Regions from separate parts of the Paenibacillus sp. G34 genome, predicted to be linked through region 2. Evidence: riboswitches for the same ligand, from Rfam matches in the RefSeq annotation. Region 2 holds a riboswitch; the other holds the start of a gene.
What was found. Region 2 has a riboswitch for thiamine pyrophosphate ahead of thiC (phosphomethylpyrimidine synthase ThiC). Riboswitches for the same ligand answer to the same signal wherever they lie in the genome.

Region 1: it holds a riboswitch for thiamine pyrophosphate, as region 2 does, so the genes downstream of both, AC1VYS_RS16510 (thiamine phosphate synthase) here and thiC (phosphomethylpyrimidine synthase ThiC) in region 2, are expected to answer to the same signal.

The regions. Positions count from the first base shown of each region.
Region 1 covers NZ_CM166469.1:3,656,345-3,667,042, reverse strand. Annotated here, with positions in the region: gene AC1VYS_RS16525 (hypothetical protein) at 1-448, shown strand, start outside; gene AC1VYS_RS16520 (hypothetical protein) at 435-1,457, shown strand; gene AC1VYS_RS16515 (ABC-F family ATP-binding cassette domain-containing protein) at 1,512-3,065, shown strand; TPP riboswitch at 3,105-3,214, shown strand; gene AC1VYS_RS16510 (thiamine phosphate synthase) at 3,464-4,138, shown strand; gene thiO (glycine oxidase ThiO) at 4,223-5,467, shown strand; gene thiS (sulfur carrier protein ThiS) at 5,464-5,667, shown strand; gene AC1VYS_RS16495 (thiazole synthase) at 5,751-6,518, shown strand; gene AC1VYS_RS16490 (ThiF family adenylyltransferase) at 6,515-7,564, shown strand; gene AC1VYS_RS16485 (winged helix-turn-helix domain-containing protein) at 7,710-8,411, shown strand; gene AC1VYS_RS16480 (C40 family peptidase) at 8,545-9,045, opposite strand; gene AC1VYS_RS16475 (thiamine diphosphokinase) at 9,385-10,026, opposite strand; gene AC1VYS_RS16470 (trimeric intracellular cation channel family protein) at 10,214-10,698, shown strand, end outside.
Region 2 covers NZ_CM166469.1:736,452-747,149, forward strand. Annotated here, with positions in the region: gene AC1VYS_RS03420 (hypothetical protein) at 1-61, shown strand, start outside; gene AC1VYS_RS03425 (S-layer homology domain-containing protein) at 389-2,662, shown strand; gene AC1VYS_RS03430 (Fe-Mn family superoxide dismutase) at 2,806-4,098, opposite strand; gene AC1VYS_RS03435 (alpha/beta hydrolase) at 4,392-5,411, opposite strand; gene AC1VYS_RS03440 (IclR family transcriptional regulator) at 5,837-6,580, shown strand; TPP riboswitch at 6,735-6,848, shown strand; gene thiC (phosphomethylpyrimidine synthase ThiC) at 7,341-9,119, shown strand; gene AC1VYS_RS03450 (hypothetical protein) at 10,151-10,594, opposite strand.

The sequences.
Region 1 (10,698 bases), 2.9 Mb from region 2:
CTTGACTGCGACTCAGAGTGTCACCCGATTTGTGGATGCTGTCCGCACTAAGGGATATATCTCACCTCGAATGCTGATGGAATTCCAAGAACAGCTGGCACAAACCGGAAACAATTATGATATTTCCATGGAACATTTACATAAAAAATATGTTCCTCACTATACAGATCCGATAATTCAAAGCAGCTTCATGGGTACATATGAGGTGGTTTACGATGCGTACTACTTGTCCCAGATTCAGGAGCGTTTATATCCATTGCCTAGTACACTGTCTGTTGGTGATCCGGGGCGCAGATATACACTAAACATGGGTGATTTCTTCACTGTCAGTCTTAAAAGCACCAATCGTACACCTTCTATGATGATACGGGAATGGTTACAAGGCACAGCCCAGGCTTCTGCGGTTTTTGCTTCGTATGGAGGCATGGTATTGAATGAAGATTACTGAGCTTTCCATTGTTTTTGTACTCATTTTCTTTCCTCTCTTTTACATGCTAACGTTTCATACACATGATGCGCAAAAGGCCAGTGAACTGTCATATCGCTACCAAGCAGCACTTCAAACCGCGGTGATGGATGCTGGTGCAGTCATGCACCAGAATGAAAAACAAGATGCTGAAGCAGGTTATGATTCTACCAAGTTCGTGAAGGCGGATAAGGAGCTGGCTTTGTCCACCTTTACCCAAACGATGGCATTAAACATGGGAATACAGGATGACAAGGTGGCTATCCAACATATGTTTGACTATATCCCGGCGATCGTGATTCTGGATTACGATGGTTATTATATTTTTGCTAAGGAAACCGAGATGACAGGAACGATGGAAGCATCTTTCAGACAGGTGTGGAGCCCGAAAAAGCCTTATACCTATTCAGATTCGGAAGGGAACAGCATTAACTTCACACTTGATGGTTATGTACATGCTTATGATGTTAGAGCAGGGAAATGGATCGAAGGCTTTCAGTATGAATTGGCTACGAGTTCGACAATTACACTGCTTCAGGATTCAACGCTTTTTGAACAGGTACGGCGCAGCCACATCGTGACTCGTGTTCAGGACGATCTTGCGGGTGTAATCAATCGCCATAATGAGTTCGCAAGAAAAAATGGAGTGTCTTATTTGTTTACGATGCCCTTAATCTCACAAGAAGATTGGTACAATTCGATCAATGATACAGGTATCATGGCTTTTATACAGGGCATTGCCAAAGGGAATGAGAAGATTAACAATTATGCGATTGGCGGAGGTAGACTGGTCAAAAAAACAGCAGTTGTTGGCGGAGTTGATACCTCAACAGGGATTAAGTATCATTATCCTGCCACCTGTAACCCCGGTTTTCGTGCTGAAGAGGTATTTACGACTGCAAAGCAGGCAGCGGCCAGGGGTTACTTTGAATATGATTGCTCTGCCCATTTTTCATTACTTTCAGAAAAGACTGAACCTGTGCTAGAATAGGGGTTTGAAACGATAACTAAAAGTAATGTAAATAGATAGGAGCAGTCTCATCTTATGAGTTTATTGTCAGTAGAGAACGTCAGTCACAATTTTGGAGACCGTACGTTGTTTAAAAATGTTTCTTTTCGTCTACTTGCCGGAGAACGAGTTGGTCTGGTTGGAGCTAACGGTGCCGGAAAATCAACCCTCATGAATATCCTGACGGGAAAATTGCTTAAGGATAGCGGTAAAGTGGAATGGACACCTAAGGTCCGTTACGGTTATCTTGATCAACACACGAAGTTAACACCAGGCAAAACGATTCGTGATGTACTCAAAGATGCTTTTCTCCCATTGCTGGAACTGGAAAAAGAAATGATGGCGATTACGGATCAGATGGCTGATGCCGATCCAGAGAAGCTGGAACAATTGCTCGAAGATATGGGCGAGATTCAGGAACAGCTGGACCAGGGCGATTTTTATCTGATCGATGTGAAAGTGGAAGAAATGGCAAATGGTTTGGGATTAAATGCCATTGGTCTTGATCGGGATGTTGCGGCTCTTAGTGGTGGACAACGCACGAAGGTACTTCTCGCGAAGTTATTATTGGAGAAACCTACTGCCCTTCTATTGGATGAGCCGACCAACTATCTGGATGTAGAGCATATTGAGTGGCTAACACGTTATTTGAAAGACTATCCCTATGCTTTTCTGCTGATCTCTCATGATACGGAGTTCATGAATGAAGTTGTTAATGTTATCTATCATTTGGAGTTTGCCAAATTGACTCGGTACGCTGCAAACTATGATAAATTCCTGGAGATGGCAGATATGCAGAAAGCACAGCATATTGATGCCTACGAGAAGCAACAGGAATACATCAAAAAGCAGGAAGATTTCATTCAACGCAACAAAGCTCGAGCTTCGACCTCAGGTCGAGCGAAAAGCCGGGAAAAACAACTTGGAAAGGTCGAGCGAATTGATCGACCAGACGAAGCCGCGAAACCAACATTTAAGTTCAAGGATGCGCGCGCGAGTAGTAAAACTGTTTTTGAAGGTATCGACTTTGAAATTGGTTATACGTATCCTCTATTACCCAAGATGACGATGACGATTGAACGTGGAGAAAAGATTGCCATTGTGGGATGTAACGGGGTAGGTAAATCAACACTCCTCAAAACAATTTTGGGCAAAATTGCGCCGATCAGCGGTAAAACATTCCTTGGAGATTATCTGGAGACAGCTTACTTCGAGCAGGAAGTGCGAGCGGGAAATATTACACCGATCGATGATGTATGGAACGAGTTTTCACATTTGACACAGAATGAAGTGCGAGGTCACCTTGCACGCTGTGGTCTGAAAAATGAGCATATCACTCGTCCTCTTAACATGCTAAGTGGAGGAGAGCAGGCTAAAGTCCGATTGTGTAAGCTGTTGATGCGTGAAAGCAACTGGGTTCTGTTTGACGAACCGACGAACCATCTGGATGTAACGGCGAAGGCTGAACTGCAGCGTGCGTTGCAGGAATACAAGGGAACTGTTTTGCTTGTATCTCACGAACCGGATTTTTATGAAGGCTGGGTCACCAAAACATGGAATGTAGAAGAGTGGTCTGAAAAAGCACAATGACAAAAAAAACCGGTTGTGGTAATATAGGCTACAACTTCATATGAACACTAGGGGGGCCGCACGATGCGGCTGAGATGGAAGAATGCGATTCCGGACCCTTTGCACCTGATCTGGATCATACCAGCGTAGGGAAGTGGCGCGTTTCAGCAAAAACGATAGTAAATGATTCTTCAATGTTAAGATGGGATCTTTACTACATCGTGATACAGGCATCTCAATACATGAGCAGACAGTTATAGGGTTACGGATTAGACTGTTTACCAGGTATTCGTCGAATGTTTGTTATTGAACTGAACCTTTTTTATACGCAGCCACTCCCTACGGGAGTGGCTTTTTTTGATTTTATTTTCGTTAGGACGTTCTCAAATCTGAAAGGAGGGAAAACGAGATTGCATCCAATGGTGACTGAGCATGAAGAGAACGAATTAAATGAACGGTCCCCAAGCCATCCTTTTTTTGAGTTACATGTGATATCTACGAATCAAGGTGAACGGGTAGCTATGCTAAAAGCAGCCAAAGAGATATGGCCTTATGTGCAATGCATTCACATCCGCGAAAAGCAGCTTTCGCAGCAGGAATGCTTCAACTGGGCGAAGTTGATGGTAGAGTCGGGTGTCCCAGCCTCCCGCATTGTGATCAACGGTGCGAACCTGTTTTCATCAGGCGATTTTTATCAAGGGACACATTGGAGCCAAGATATGCTGCAAAAAGCGAAAGTAACGATAACGCAGAAAAACAAACATAACCTGCGGCTTCGGTTAGGAATATCCGTGCATTCCTTGCACGAAGCAAAAATTGCAGAAGAGTATGGCGCAGATTATCTTTTTTTCGGGCATGTATACCCAAGTGCAAGCAAACCGGATATAACACCAAGGGGATTAGAAGCGTTAACCGAAGTATGCTCTAGTGTGAAAGTACCTGTTATAGCAATCGGTGGGATTGAGACGAATAACATTCAGGCCGTTATATCTGCGGGAGCCAGGGGGGCCGCTGTCATCTCAGGTGTATTACAACAAAAAAATCCGGCCCATGCTGCCGCTCTTTTAAAACAGGCTATGGAAGCGGTAAAGTGAATGATTCTCCATCAAAATAACGTGAATGATCTCAATTAAGCATTATCTGAATGTTGCTTAAAATGCAATCAAGGAGATGAGAAAATGAATCAGAGCGGAATGAGTCCACTCGAGGGAACTGTCGCCCCATCGAATGATGAACATAAGGTTACAACAATGTCTATATCCTCAACTTCAACAGAATCACAGGGAGCTTTGCATTCAGAAACGATCATTGTGGGCGGAGGGGTTATAGGCTGTGCGATTGCTTTTGAGCTGGCATCGAGAGGCCAGGAAGTACTTCTTGTTGAGCAATCCCAGATTGCCGGTGGAGCCTCCAGCGCAGCTGCCGGCATGCTTGCAGCAGATAGTGAAGCTTTTGCACACCCAGTCATGGCAAAAGCCGCGTATGATAGCAGAGAATTGTTGCATAAGCACAAAGAGCATTTATCCGCTCTGAGTGGTATAGATTTTGGATTGAGGCGCAGCGGGTTTATCACACCGTTTCGATCATATAGTGATTTAAATCGATACAAGGACAAACAGAAAGCTTCTTCGGGCGCAGAGCAATTTTGGTGGGACCGTCCCACGGTGCAACGAGAAGCAGAATGGCTGAACAGGGAAACCTATGGCGCTTATTACAGACCGCTGGAGAGTGAAGCGTTGCCTGTGTCGTTGACTAGAGCTTATGCGAGGTCAGCCCAAATGATGGGTGCGCGGATATGGGAAGGAGTACAGGATGTGCGTCTGGTCGTGAACAACGATGGAGTGCAAGGGGTTGCCACTGCCAAGGGTGATATATCTTGTAAACATGTTATCGTGGCAGCTGGTTTGCATGGAGGGGAACTAATGCATCAGGTAGGAGAGAACTTGCCTTCTAGACCTGTGAAAGGTGAAATTATGGCCATCCGTTTTCCACAAGATCAAGCGCTATACAAACCTGATCGCACGGTATATGCAGAAGATGTTTACATCGTTCCAAAAGCAAATGGCGAGGTGTGGATTGGAGCAACCAGTTTGCCAGGAAGAAAAGATCACAGCGTATCTGCAAATAGTGTGCAACGATTACTTGGTGCGGCAAGTTATTGGGTTCCGGGAATCAAGGGGGCAGACTTTGTACGGGCATGGGCGGGAGTAAGACCAGCCACCCCGGATGGGCTGCCGTATATAGGAAAATGTGAAAACATTGCTGGCTTGTACACAGCGTATGGCCATTTTCGCAATGGAATATTACTTAGTGCGATAACTAGTCAATGGATTGCTGACATGCTGGAGGGTAAAAGTGCGCAAGAAATCGGAATTGAAGCATTCTCGCCAGATCGCTTGAAGAGAAAGGGTGTTATGTTGTGAACATTATTGTGAATGGCCAAAAGATGCAGGTTGACGACGGGGTGAATCGTGTCGATAAATTACTGCAATCATTCAACCTGCAAGTGAAAACGGTAGTGGTTGAATTGAACCGCAATATTTTGACCAAAGATCACCATGAAACAACTACTTTAAGAGAAGGCGATCGGATTGAGATCGTTCATTTTGTCGGAGGTGGCTAAACAAAGTAATACTCGGGCGATGGTTGAAAACGATGGATCAGCAGTTAATGGTAAAAAATGTAAAATACTTAGGGGGTCATAGGGTGTTAACTATTGGAAAATACTCGTTTGAATCAAGGTTGTTGCTTGGAACAGGCAAATTCAGTGATTTGGAAGTCCAGAGCCAAGCTGTGGAAGCCTCAGGAACGGAAGTATTAACCTTTGCAGTACGTCGTCTGAATCTGGAGGAGACGGGCAAACAGCACTTTCTGGATACATTGGATTTAAGCAAATATACGCTACTGCCCAACACAGCAGGTGCCTCAACTGCTGAGGAAGCTGTAAGAATTGCAGAGCTTGCGCGGGCTTCGGGGCTTTGTGATATGATAAAAGTCGAAGTCATCGGGGACGGAGTCACGTTACTCCCTGATCCGATTGAAACGTACAACGCTTGCAGCATTTTGCTTGAAAAAGGATTCACTGTACTACCCTATATCTCGGACGACGTCATTTTAGCTAAACGGCTCCAGTTGCTGGGCGTACATGCAGTCATGCCAGGAGCTTCTCCGATCGGTGCAGGCAGAGGGATTATCAATCCGTATAATCTGGAAATCATCATCGAACAGGCTGTAGTGCCTGTTATTGTAGATGCAGGTTTGCGGTCACCCAAAGATGCCGCTTATGCCATGGAACTTGGGGCGGATGGCGTTCTGCTTAACACGGCTGTATCTGGATCGAGTAATCCGGTTAACATGGCAAAAGCAATGCGACTTGGAGTTGAAGCCGGTAGGCTGGCTTACGAATCAGGCATGATTCCAATGAAGCGTTATGCTACAGCAAGCAGTCCGGTGGAAGGAATGGTTCATACATGACAGATCAGTTACATCACGCGGAGCAGGCGGATCGCTATTCCAGACAGGAACGATATGCGCCATTCGGTAGAGAAGGTCAAGCAAGATTAAAGGATAGCAAGGTTCTCATTATTGGAGCTGGGGCACTCGGAACGGGGATTGCAGAAACGCTGGTTCGTTCTGGTGTTGGACAAATTACCATCGTAGACCGAGACTATGTGGAATGGAGCAACCTGCAGCGGCAACAGCTGTATGTGGAACAGGATGCCATAGATCGTATGCCGAAAGCTATGGCGGCGGTCAAACGCCTAACAGCCATTAATTCAACAGTCCGTATCGATGCGAAAGTGATGGATGTGCGAGTGGACGAGTTGGAAGAGCTTGTTGGGCAAACCGATCTAATCATGGATGCAACCGATAATTTTGATACAAGACTGCTTATTAATGATATGGCACAGAAACATCAAATTCCTTGGATTTATGGCGGGTGTGTGGGCAGTTACGGTATAACGTACACGTTTTTACCTGGCGATACACCTTGCTTGAACTGCCTTTTGGGTGAAGTTCCGCTTGGTGGGGATACTTGTGATACGTCTGGTATCATTCCTCAAGCGGTGCAGATGGTGACGGCCAATCAGACAGCAGAAGCGATGAAGCTGTTAAGCGGTAACTCAGCTGCTCTGCGCCGTAAATTGTTGTCATTTGATGTATGGCGAAACGAGTACATATCCATTAATGTGGACGGGGCAAAAAAGCAAGACTGTGCTTCATGCAGCAAAGCAGCCACTTATCCGTTCCTGTCCGCATCCAATCTGGAGAAAACCGATGTGTTGTGTGGCAGGGACACTGTTCAGATTCGTCCTGCGCGCCGTATGCAACTGGATCTTCCGCAGACAGCAGATCGATTGGAACGGCTTGGTGAAGGTAAGGTGGAAATGAATCCTTTTCTGGTGTCATTCACAACGGGTCAACATCGGTTGGTTATTTTTCAGGATGGTCGTGTGCTTGTTCACGGAACAAAAGATACGGCGGAAGCACGTACATTGGTTCATCGCTATTTTGGCTGAGTCACATTAAACATTTGCCTTAAATATCCTTCATCTACTAACAAAGTCTGTTCCCTTGGGAATGGACTTTTTCTTTTTATGGCATCCTAACTGTACAATCCATGCCAAGTAGCGGCGACGGAATACAGACGGGCCGGGTGAAAAAATGAAGACAACCATCATCCTAGTGGGTACTGGTGAGTTAGTGCACCGGATCGAGCATGTTATGCAAGACGAGGGCTATGAAATAAAGCATATTGAATGGCCTGAATTGAACGACAAGATAGATATAAAATCAACTCGATCACATCTAATCATCTTAGTGGATCGAGAGCCAGGACATGTGAATCAGAGTGAACAGGATAAAATAGCTTTAAAAAAATGGATGAATCAAGGCTTATCCATACCTTTAATGGTTATTATTCCTGAAAATTCTCCCCAGCGAGTTATCGATTGGCTTGATTTTGGAGCGAATGATGTAATGGAAGAGCCTCTACATTGGAAAGTTATGCTTGCCAGAATTCGCAGCCTGCTCCGGTTGTTCGCAAGTGCAACACATGAAGGCGAGGAGATGATTGTGGTTCAAGATCTCAGGCTTAATCTTCGCTCGCGAAGAGTGAGTCGTGGAGGACAATATCTGAACTTAACGCCTAAAGAATATGAACTATTAGAATTTTTGGCGATGCACGTGAACGAAGCTTGTACAAGAGGCGATATTTTGCGTGAGGTGTGGGGCTATGAGTTCGTGATGGATACCAACGTTGTTGACGTGTACATTAAACATCTGCGGGTAAAAGTGGATAAAGGAAGAGATGTGAAGCTGATCCAGACAGTTCGAGGAGTCGGGTATATGTTGGAGGGTGGCTGATTTCAATAGAAAACCCACCATTCTCCAGTTTGAAAGAAGGCTTGAACTGGGTATTTATAAGGACAGGATGATATGAAAAAACCGGATCAATTGATCCGGTCATCAGCTAGATTATATTAAGAGAGAAGTTGGTCTAGAGGACGCGGCGAGCCGTAATGTACGTTCTTTTCCACGTACCAGAGTTCAGATCTGACAAGGTCACGCCCGGTGAGCCGTAAGTGTGAAGAATTTTGCCGTTTCCTGCGTACACACCAACATGTGTAACATTAGAACCGGTGGAGCGGCTGCCGCTTGAGAAGAAGACCAGATCACCAACACGAAGATTGGCTTTGGACACAAACTTACCTTCTTTGGATTGCTTTGCGGAAGTGCGCGGAAGATCTACACCATACTTTTTGAAAATGTACTTCATAAAAGAAGAGCAGTCAAAGTTTCTGGTTGTCGTTGTTGAAGCACCAAATTTATATGGAGTTCCAGTGAATTTTTTACCATAGTTAACAATTTGTTGTCCTGTTGATACCGATGAAGTTGCGGCTTGTGCAACAGGTGCATTTGTCATTAATACAGCTCCAAAACCTAGTGTAGCGCACAACCCGACGGTTACGGCCTTTTGGATGAAGAAGTTTGTTTTCATGTAGTTAGTACCTCCAAAATTCGTTTTCGTTAAGTTGCTAGAGCGAGTATAACAGCTTTGTAACACCCTAGAAATTGGATACATAAGCAAAAAGCCTGATAGGCCAGTCGTTTGCACGTATTTATTAAAATACGATTAAAAATGTCAAAAAATTAATCATTGACGAATGGGAAACAAGATTAAAAACAAAAACCCCCTTGAAAATCAAGGGGGTATCTTCATATAAGTCTATTTTATCTGCAAGATTCAGGTTACAAAAACGTAATAATTAAATGCTAAACTACGAGCGATAAACATTATAATTGTTCTAAAGTATCGCAGTCGGAGCGATTCTAATCATCAATCCTTGCTCTGAATAATAAGCAACATGCCGCTATCAATTGATACTGTGCCCGATTCGTCGAGTAATTTGTTACTAATGCCCAAGGATTGTCCCATACGTATGGTGGCTTGCTCGAGGGGATACATGAATCCTTCCAGATTTATTCCTGTGACCTCATGCGTTAAAGGGAGTAGAGACACATAGGTATACCCTCGCTGCTCTACGATCGCACTGGAGGTGGTCAATGTCATATAATTGTGCTCGTCCTGAAGCGCACAGGAGATATGATGCTGCATAGCCCGAACCATAATATGAACATTGGCAAGTGTATGATCCATTCGAGTGCCTGTTGCACCAAAGATGAGAATATGAGTAGGTTCATGATCAAGGGCCGTCTCAAACGCCATTTCGGTATCTGTAAGGTCTTTATGAATCGGGTCACAAGCAATAAACTCTACGCTGTTGCTGCTTACGATCTCTCGTTCATCATCTGTAATGGAATCGAAGTCGCCCACTGCGATGTGTGGTTTGATACCGTGCTCGATTAAATACAGCGCACCGCGGTCTGCTGCAATAATGACGTCATCGGGTTTAATCTCCTGAAGGAATTGCTTGGCGAGTTGTCCTCCTGTGAAAATGACAATACGTTTATGATGCATTCTATTTCATCCTTCCTTATTTATAGAGGGAATACATTTCAGGGTTATTAAATAATTCTGTACCAAAGCTCTAAACTATACACCAATCCAGTATAATCGACAAAATGTGGTTGCACAATTTCCGTACTCGCGGATACAATGGGAAGAGCGACATGGAGATGACTTGAAAAGTGAGGTTTGAACAGCGTTGGACTTACACATTTTTGAAGTATTCAGCATTATTGGTACGATCGCATTTGCAATGTCCGGTGCATTTGTAGCCATGGAAGAGGAATATGATATTTTGGGCGTACTTGTGCTTGGGCTAGTCACAGCATTCGGAGGCGGAGTGATCCGGAATGTGCTCATTGGTGTGCCTGTAACGACATTATGGAGCCAGGGCTCGTTAATTATGCTTGCACTGATTTCGGTAGCCGTTGCTTTTGTATTACCTTTGAAGTGGATTGGTCACTGGAAACGCACAGAAGCCTTATTTGATGCGATTGGACTAGCTGCGTTTGCGATACAAGGCGGATTGTATGCGGCCAACATGGGCCATCCAATTAGTGCCGTGATTGTTGCAGCTGTATTGACGGGAATTGGCGGAGGTATCATTCGGGATCTTCTTGCCGGACGTAAACCGCTTGTTCTACGTGATGAGATCTATGCAGTGTGGGCAATGGCAGCGGGATT
Region 2 (10,698 bases):
GATCGCCATTAGCAAACAGGTTGGCGACAACTATGTAGCGTGCGAGGGTTGTGCTTCTTAACATAGTCATGTTATGTATGAAGTTTAATATGAAGTTGATATTCAGGCGGATCTCTAATGAGAGGTTCGCTTTTTTTTGCGTGGATTTCATCTTTTGGGTCAGATAACATCGATAAAACGTGAAATATGTCGTATTTTGTTCAGAAAATGTTCAGAATATTTTGATATGATCTCTCCATAAATATAGACGAAAATTTCTTTGAGAAGGGAGATCAAAGATATGCAGGCTAATAAACAGGGAAATACAAGGGTTCATCGTTTAACAAAGATTTGTATCGTCATGATCTTGATGCTGGCTTTACCGTTTTCGACATGGGGGGCAAAGGTAGTGAGAGCAGATTCAGGATTTGAGGTAGTTTCTCCTCACTTGCTCTCACCTAGGTCGGCTAAAATCACTATAAGATTAGATCATACAGCTACAATATATTATGATCTGCAAACAGGCACCCAGTGGCCAGATGTCACTGATTCTAGCTTAGAGGGATACAAAGCCAATGCAATCTCGAATCATACGTCTTTTGAGATTCAGCAGGGGGTTGATAAGACGATTGTTCTTACTAATTTAACCCCGGAAACCAATTATTCAGTTGTTATCATGGAAGAACAAGGAGCAGGTAATCCTGTCCAAATCCTTGTAGCGGAAGGTTTTCAAACTTTGGTGACTCCAGATAATGTAAAGGCAACGTTAGTTAATGATAAGGTGCATCTGACCTGGACGGAGGAGCCTGAGCGCACATACACCGTTTATAAGTATGAAGGTACTGCCGCTCCTGCTAATCCAGTCGATTGGATTGATATAACGAATACCCTATCAGTAGAAAATGAAGTTCCAGACTTGGTAGATGGAAAAACGTATATTTTTGCTGTAACTTCTACGTATCAAGATAGCCAGGTACATTCTGTATCCGATTATGTCGTATCTAATGTAATAACACCTGGTTTGCCTGCTGCACCAGCGGCTCTTACTCCGCAGGTTATTAATGGACAGGTTCAGTTGAATTGGAGTAGTGTACCTGGGGCAGACGGGTATGTCGTATATATGTATCAGGGCAGTGATGCGCCACAAGATCCTAAGAGCTGGACTAAAGTAGCGGGGCCAATGAATGCATTGCAGTATACCGTTTCAAATCTAACAAGTGGTCTGCCTTATGTATTTGCTGTTCGGTCTTCGAGCAGTGCGGGGATGTCGGAGTTTAAAGTGTCCACCTCGGTAACACCACAATCTCAAGGCAATAGCGGTGGAGAAGTGGTTGTGTCGCCTTCTCCAACACCATCTACATCTTCGCCTACATCTTCATCACCGGTCTCTTCGGCTCCACAGAAGGAAATTATTAAAGTGGATGTGGCAAATGGCGAGATGGCTTCCACCATTGATTCATTGGAAATCAGCCGGACTCGTGGAACAGATGGTACGATAAAAGACGAGCTTGGATTAAATCCAAGTAAAGCGCAGTCGGTTATTGATCAGTTGAAGAAAACGGGCTCACGTACCGCTGTTGTTCTGATTCCAGACGCGAAAGATGAAGTCTCTCAGTGGGATGTGAAACTGGCGCGGGAATCAACTACACTATTCACGGAGCAAGGAATTGAGCTGGTTATTTCTAATCCAAACGTAAAAGTAACCATTCCAGCCTCCTCTATGAAAGACAGAACAGATGATGTATATTTCCGCCTGGTGCCTGTAAAGAAACAGGAGACACGTCAGGCCATTGAACAAAGGTTGCTGGCTAACGAGACGATTACTCAAATCGCCGGCACCAAAGATATTCAGGTACTGGGACGTCCGATGACCATTGAAACGAATCTGCAAAGTCGTCCAGTAACACTTGTCCTGCCAGTAGACAGCAAACAGCTTGCAGGTGTGAAACCAGCGGATCTTGGCGTGTACATCGAGCACAGCAACGGAACAAAAGAGCTGGTACACGGTAAAGTAGTGACATTGAATAAAGATAATAACCAGCAAGGCATCGAGATCAGTGTGGATCAGTTCAGTACCTTTTCCGTGGTACGGGTCAAAGACTGGGCTGATGACACGGCTATAGCCAAACCTTATATTCGCGGGTATGCAGATGGTCGTTTCCAACCGGAGTGGTTCGTAACACGTGCCGAAATGGCCACACTGATTACACGTGTAATGGATACAACGTCAGCTTCAATGGAAAACGCGTTTACTGATGTTAAAGCCGGGCACTGGGCTTATCACAGTATCTCTGCTGCTGTCCAAGCCGGGTACTTCACAGGGTACACAGACGGCAGCTTCAAACCGGAACAAGGGATAACACGAGCAGAGATGGCTGGTGTATTACAACATTTGCTGAAAGGTGAACAGGCGACGACCTCCGAAGCAACAACTGCATTCACGGATGTGAAGCAGCACTGGGCCCAGGAAGCGATTGCTCGTCTAGATGCAGCAGGAGTTCTTACGGGATATACAGATGGTACCTTCCGTCCTGAAAAATTGGTATCGCGTGCTGAAGCTGTGACCATAATCAACAAATTGATTGGTCTTCAGCCTGCAGCAACAACGCTAAAAACCTGGTCGGATGTGCCTGATACCCACTGGGCTTACCAAGCAATTCAGGCCGCATCCATTAAGGAATAACGGTCGAGTTTTATTGAACTTGTGAAAATAAGTAAGGTTAGTTGGGCAAATTATTGGCCTGCATGGGGTGATAAAGGAGACATGTTCTAAAGAGATATCTTCAGTCTTTGACTGGAGATATCTCTTTTTTTACATTCGCTGCTCTAATAAGGCGGCCACAGCAGCTTTCGTGCCGTTTCATACCGTTCTGCGACAGCAGGCCAGTAGACGACATTCCACCAGTCTTCAATGTACTTTTTGCGTTCGTTTTGATGTTTGAGATAGTAGGCATGCTCCCATACATCCAGCGGCAAGAGTGGAACGATATCGGATTGGGACAAGTTCTGATGTTTTTCGGCCTGCAAAATTTCCAACCTATGCGCTCTCGGACTCCAGACCAGCATCGCCCAGCCGCTACCTTCTACTTTATTCGCCGCTTCAGTGAATTGATTTTTGAATGCTTCATAGCTGCCAAAATCACGTTTGATCTGTTCTGCAAGCATGCCGGTTGGCTTGCCGCCGCCCGCCGGGTTCATAATTGTCCAGAAGATCGTGTGCAGATAATGCCCTGCCCCGTTAAAGGCAAGTTCGCGCTCCCAGTGCTTGATGAGTTCAAAATTATTCTTTTTCCGGGATTCAGCGAGTTTCTTCTCCGCAACGTTCAAACCGTCCACATAGGACTGATGGTGCTTGTCATGATGAATGCGCATCGTCAGTTCGTCAATATGCGGCTCCAAGGCATTATACGCGTAAGGGAGGGGAGGCAACGTATGTCCGCCAATTGGAACCGGCTTTTCTCTTACAGGGGCAGAAGCAGGCAGGGGTTCGGCAGGAGCCGTTCCACCCGTTAAAGGTTGGATTGACGATGATTGCACCTGTGCGAAAGTATCAGGAAATGCATTGGTTTGCCCTGCAGAAGAGGCGGATGTTTCCTTGGCTTCAAGGCGTAGATCTTGGGCTACTTTGGCATTAATACTGTGCAGTGCATTTTCCAGTAGTACAGATGATGCTGGTTCTGCTTCCCGCAAAATGCCGGGTTGACTCAGCGTTTCCAATACCCCCAGGAAATACTCCGATTCACGGATGATATGCAGGATGAAGGTTTGAGCAAGTGGGACCGCACGCACTGCTGCACTTTGCTCCAGCATGATATAAAGCTGCTTGATAAACTCTTTGGACTGATGCTTTGCTGTCTGGACGAGTTGATCGATACTTCGCATGATATAGGGGGCAGGCGGCTGGGTTGCTGGCAACAGCTGTTTTATCAACTGATTCGCCACTCGCTCGCTGTTCGCAAAGGCTGCTTCCCATTCCTCCAGCATTTTAACGTAGGGAGCTTCCAGATCAGGAACCAGTGCGCGAATAACAAGCGTATGTTCTTTCTCTTGCTCTTTCCAGAAACGGATTTCTTCCAGCATCCGCAAAGGCAGCAGATGGCCGTATCCATCGCAGTTCATATCCGTTATACCTCCAATCTTTCAGATTATTTTACGAATCAGATACTTCTTTCAAGGCATGTGTAAAAGTACGAATCCGCTCTTCGTTCAATTATCTTTGCTCTGTCTCAACAGTGTATTCTTGAGGCGTATTGTCCTATGTGTATAAAAAAAGAGCCCCGGAGGGCTCTAACACATCAAAATGCTGTATATCCTTTTGATCGGTAAAACGAATATTCCTTAACCGCTCGTTACCTGCTGATCTGAAAGCTAACAAGACAACAGAACAGGGGTACGGACTCAGTGTTAGATCATTACTGCTCGTTTTGCTGTACATCCTCACTGCTTGTCTTCGTCACGTGACTCAGGAAGGTCGAGACGCGGCGCAGATATTCCTTCGGATGCTCCCGGAAGATCAGCTCATGATGCGCGCCTTGCACAATCCATTCTTCTGAATAAGGATTCGTCTGATTGGCGGCTAGCTGCTCAGCAATCGGGTAAGGAGCCTTCTCATCCTCTGTACCATGAATGAAGAAGATGGGGAACGGATAATCCTTTTTCTTCACTTCCTGATACGGAATTTGTTGTAGACCCGTGCCATTCAAGATCGGGAAGAGCAACTTCATAATCTCCAGCGTAGGCTGGCGCGGCAGATTAATCTGATTATGAATGTTGTGGTACAGCGTATCCGGCTCTAGCAGGAAGGTGCTATCGAGAATCATAGCATCCACTTGATTGGTCAGCAGTCCGGTCTGTAGAGCCGTTCCAGCTCCCATGGAGAACCCCCAGACAACGAGTTCCTGTGCTCCACGTTGCTTCGCATACTGAATGGCTCCCAGCAGTTGCTGTGACTCCGCTTTACCACCGGTAGCTACAGCTCGGTTCACCTGAGAGGCAAAGCCGTAATCGAACATCACTACATTAAAACCTAGTTGGTGTGCGTAATGAGCCAGATCATACATAGGCACCCAGGTTTCCTCCCGGTTCGCTCCATAACCGTGACTGAAAATAATGGTTTTGCCGGTATCCGTGTTAGCGGGAATATACCAACCCTGCATCGTTCGGCTTCCGTCGGCCGCAGGGTAGGTAATGTCTTCGTATTTCATATTTTTGGCCTGCATCGGGTTGGAGAACACGGGAGCAACCGTTGGGTTGGATAGCACCCATGCAATATAACCGTGCAAGGCAATAAAACAAAACAATAGGAAAAATACAACGGAGAGCAGCAACGCTACGATAATATGCTTGAACCGAATCAGCCTTGGTGACAATGAAGAGGGCAGATCGGACACTTTGGTATGCAGCGGGGCTTCGCTCTGTGATGTCGGATACATGCATGCCCCTCCTTTAAATTTCGGTTGAAGAACAATTTGGCAGGATCATAACGACGTGAAAAAAATAGCATTTTGATTCTTCTAAATTCGTATTTATGACGATGACACATCCTGATGCTAAAGTCATACTTTTATTCTTACAACTGAAAGGCTTCCTGTCTTTATCGTATGTCTCGATATAGTCAAAGTCAATCAATTGAAGGCATTTGTTACGCAATTGTTATATAGTTCTTAAGATATAGAGGTAACAATTCCATAGTGTGTAAATTACAGGAGATTACGATGTGTAAAATGGATATTTTGTTCATTTTTCGGCTTGCACAGCACCTTCAAAACAGTTCTTTTTAGTTTACAGATGAGACCGTTTCTCATATAATTTATGTAACCAAGTTTCATGTGATGAAACATGAGGAGGGCATCATGCCATGGAAGACCGCAAGCTAACCGTCCGGGCTGTAGAACGGGCGCTGGATATATTATTATGTTTTACCACACGCAGTGATCTTGGACTCACCGAAATTGCCAGCCAGATCGGTTTACACAAGAGTACGGTGCATCGATTGATGGCTACGCTGGAGGATCGGGGGTTCGTGATACGCGATGCAGCGACTGAGAAATACCGGTTAGGCATCCGAATCTGGGAACTGTCTGCACATATGTCACGTAGCGATGATCCTGCGATTTTGCTGTTGCCTGCAATGGAACGGCTACGGGATCGGTTGGGTGAGACTGTAAGTCTCTACCTTCGTGATGGCAGCGAACGGATACGTATTCAGGCAGTACAGAGTGATCAGGCTATTCGGCGGGTCGCGCCTGTAGGTGTCAGACTGCCGCTTTCCGTAGGCGCTTCCAGCAAAGTGTTAATGGCATTTGCCGCTGATGAGGATCGCGAGGAACTGATGAACGGCCCGGAATGGCCTGTATTTATCGACCCGGACGTATATCTGGCTCAGATGGAAGACATTCGTGTGAACGGCTATGCTACCAGTTATGAGGAACGTGAGCCGGGAGCTGCCGCCGTATCCGTGCCAATTATGGATCGTAGAGGTAACATTGCAGCAGCACTTTCCGTGTCTGGACCTGTTAGCAGGCTCTCGCAGGATACATTACATGAGTACGCACCTGTGTTGAAAGAAGCCGCTGTGCAAATGGGACTTATGTTGTCGTAGGGTGGGCTCTTGCTTGAAGTTTTGCCCGAAAGGAATGTTCTCTCTGGAATATTAAGGTTGTATTTATGTCCGGATTACGCTAGTCTGTAATGGACGACTCCGCGGGGTCGGTTGATATTTTAAGCTGAGCAGCGGCATGATTGTCGCAATACGTTTACGTTACTGGGGGAGTCCGAATTGTCCGGACTGAGACGGGATCGCATGAGATTCCGGACCCTTTGCACCTGATCTGGATCATACCAGCGTAGGGAAGTAATCGGCCATATGACCACAAACACTACGGGCGTTAACCTGGGATCGATGCTGTTTTGCAGCAAATTTCTCTTGTTGCGTGTACGGTGATGGACATCAGTCGGTTCCTTCGGAACCGGCTTTTTTATATACAGCGGTAAGCAGAGACTCATTCGTTGTGCTTCACGATCGTTAAATCTCTTGAAGAAAGCATGAGATTCGCAGATTAGTGCGACGGGATGATCAGAGAGCATAACCAATGCCAACATCCATGCCTGAATGTCTAGGTGAAGTGTCTCATGTTTCATGCTTGTGCTGACTGTGCATAAAAATCTGTCTCTTGGATCTTATTTGGCTGCTTGGGCGGGATCATTCCTGCTGTGCTTCTGTGCTCTGGAGATTCCCGGGCAGGTGTGGTAGTTGCAACTGACGCATTGGTGAAGACATAGCGCAAAAGAAGATCACAGAGGAGGAAACAGGAGACATGAGTACACATAACCAAACGGGGCAGCAGATGGGAATAGAGGAAATGGGACGCGATGGTCATCCGGTGGAAAAGGAAACCGGTGCGGCTGGAGGGGTTCAACCCTTCCCGGGCAGCCGCAAAGTCTACATTCAGGGCTCACGACCGGACATTGCTGTACCGGAGCGTGAAATTGCCCTTCATGACACGAATACTCCCCAAGGGGTGGAGCATAATGAGCCGCTGCGTGTCTACGATACGAGCGGCCCGATGACCGATCCCGAATTCCAGATGGATATTCGGAAGGGACTACCTGCGCTCCGAAATCACTGGATTATGGAGCGAGGTGATGTCGAAGCATATGAGGGGCGCGCCGTGAAACCGGAGGATAACGGATTAAAGCCTGGAGGACGGATAGCCGGGGCAGAGGAGTACCCGGGATTCCGCGGGCAACCATTACGTGCTCAGGCCGGACGTTGTGTCACGCAGATGCATTATGCGCGGCAGGGAGTCATTACACCTGAGATGGAGTATGCCGCTATCCGTGAAGGGGTAGAGCCTGAATTTGTGCGTCAGGAGTTGGCAATCGGGCGGGCAATTCTTCCCTCCAACATCAATCACCCGGAGAGCGAGCCCATGTTGATTGGGCGTCATTTTCACGTGAAGATCAACGCCAACATAGGTAATTCCGCTGTATCTTCCTCCATCGAGGAGGAGGTGGAGAAGATGACCTGGGCTGTGCGCTGGGGATCGGATACAGTGATGGATCTCTCGACAGGCAAAAACATTCATACGACACGGGAGTGGATCATCCGTAACTCCCCGGTGCCGATTGGTACGGTGCCGCTGTATCAGGCGCTGGAGAAGGTGAATGGCGAGGCTGAGGCACTCACTTGGGAGTTGTACCGGGATACGCTGATTGAACAGGCTGAGCAGGGCGTGGACTATTTTACAATTCATGCGGGTGTGTTACTCCGATATATTCCGATGACAGCGAAACGGATGACAGGAATAGTATCTAGAGGCGGATCGATTATGGCAGCGTGGTGCCTGGCACATCATCAGGAGAACTTTTTGTACACCCATTTTGAAGAAATCTGCGAGATTATGAAAAGGTATGATGTGGCGTTCTCCCTCGGGGATGGGCTGCGTCCAGGCAGCATCTACGATGCCAATGACGAGGCACAGATGGCGGAGCTGGCAACGCTCGGAGAGTTAACACAGATAGCGTGGAAGCATGATGTGCAGGTCATGATAGAAGGGCCGGGGCATGTGCCGATGCACAAGATCAAAGAAAATGTGGATTTGCAGATGGAAATCTGCCAGGAAGCGCCGTTTTATACTCTCGGGCCACTGACCACGGACATTGCACCAGGATATGATCATATTACGTCTGCGATTGGGGCAGCGATGATTGGCTGGTTTGGTACGTCCATGCTCTGTTATGTCACGCCGAAGGAGCATCTGGGACTTCCGAACAAGGATGATGTGCGTGAAGGGGTTATCGCTTATAAAATAGCCGCCCATGCCGCTGATCTAGCCAAAGGCCACCCACGCGCCCAGCGCCGCGATGATGCACTGTCGAAGGCACGCTTCGAGTTCCGTTGGAGAGATCAGTTTAACTTGTCGCTTGACCCGGAACGAGCGCTATCCTACCATGATGAGACGCTACCCGCAGAAGGGGCGAAGGAAGCACATTTCTGCTCCATGTGCGGACCGAAGTTCTGCAGTATGCGCATCACGCAGGACATTCGTGCCTTTGCCGCAGATCGCGGTCTGAACGACGAGGAAGCGGTAGCCGCCGGGATGCAGGCGAAGGCAGAGGAGTATCGGGCACGGTCGTAAAGTGGAAAAAGCCTGAAGAAGCTGAAAAAGCCTGAAGAAGCGGAGCTAAAAGCTTCTGAAAGAAAGCTGCATCGGAAACATAAGCTTCGCCGTTATCACCGGATTTCTTCTTCTGAAAGGGGATATCTATACACGTTTTCCGCGGGTGGTGGGATTTGAATTTAATCAAAGTTTATTCCTTATCAATTTTGTTCCATATACGATACAAGATACCAGCGATTACAAACAATAAACCATCGGACAGTCTTAGCTTACCTGCATGCAGGAAGGCTGAACATCCCATACCTATTATGAACAAGATAAGAACATATAGAAATTTCACGTACTGATCACCGCATATTTTATATTACGGGGTCAGGCGGTTCCCGCATCTGCAGAGAGAATGATCTGAAATCTAACGATCTCCACGAACCTTATTTTAACGTTTTTGGCGCGAAAAAAATTCTAACGATCTCCAGCGACGTTATTTCGCCGAAATCAGCCAAAAAAGAGGCAATTCGCTGCTAAAAACCTAAAATAAGGTTTCTCAGGATCGTTAGAATTTCAATGGTACTGAAATGAAGTAAATAGCGTTCTCTCAGATCGTTAGCGGTAAGAAGGGACTATCTGATCTTCCTGCGATCATTGTTCGATTGTATATATCCTCTACGATTGTATGAATCCTTGATCTATGCATCCTCGAACTTCATAGAATTTTACGATTTCACGTAACCATCTCATGTAACCATCTCATAACCATATTACGTATCCATATCCCCGTAACCATCTCCACGTAACGATCTCCACGTAACCATCTCTCATAACCGTATCACGTAACCATCTCATAACCATCTCATAACCATATCTCATAACCATATCTCATAACCATATCTCATAACTATATCTCATAACTATATCTCATAACTATATCTCGTAATCATATCCCGTAATCATATCCCGTAACCATCTCACGTAATCATATCCCGTAACCATCTCATGTAACCATATTACGTATCCATATCACGTACCCATAAAAATGAACTGTACCTTGGTTACTCGTAATATCCTTTTGCATACACGGCTGCCGTCGAGAAGCAGAGGTGTTTCATTTCATCCTGCTGATTTTCGGGTGGCATCTCCAGGAACCACGGCTCCTGCATATCCTCTCGGGTCATGGGCACAGGGCGCCATAGAATCAAGCCTATCTGATCGAACTGGAAGCTGCAACCAAGTTCAGGATCTTCACGGTCATATGGCGCAATAGCGTCCAACTGCGGTATCAAAACGTCAGCCTCGGTGCCAAGCAGATCAAGTTCTCCCAGCATACACTTATACTCATCACTTTCATGAAATTCAATAAAATGTGCTTTGCCTTGAGCATCATATTCCACGTTGGGATCAAAGCTGAAAGCTTCCGTTTGTTCAACTTCATTTTGTGTCATGCCTAACCGGATATCCCCAATAGATTGACCTGGTTCTACAGTGAAATATTTCATGCTTTCGTTCCCTCCAAATAGAAGTGTATATGCGTTTAGCTACGGTGATCTAGGTTCATGGTACATCGAATGCAATATAAGTTACCTTCGGACACATGGTGAAC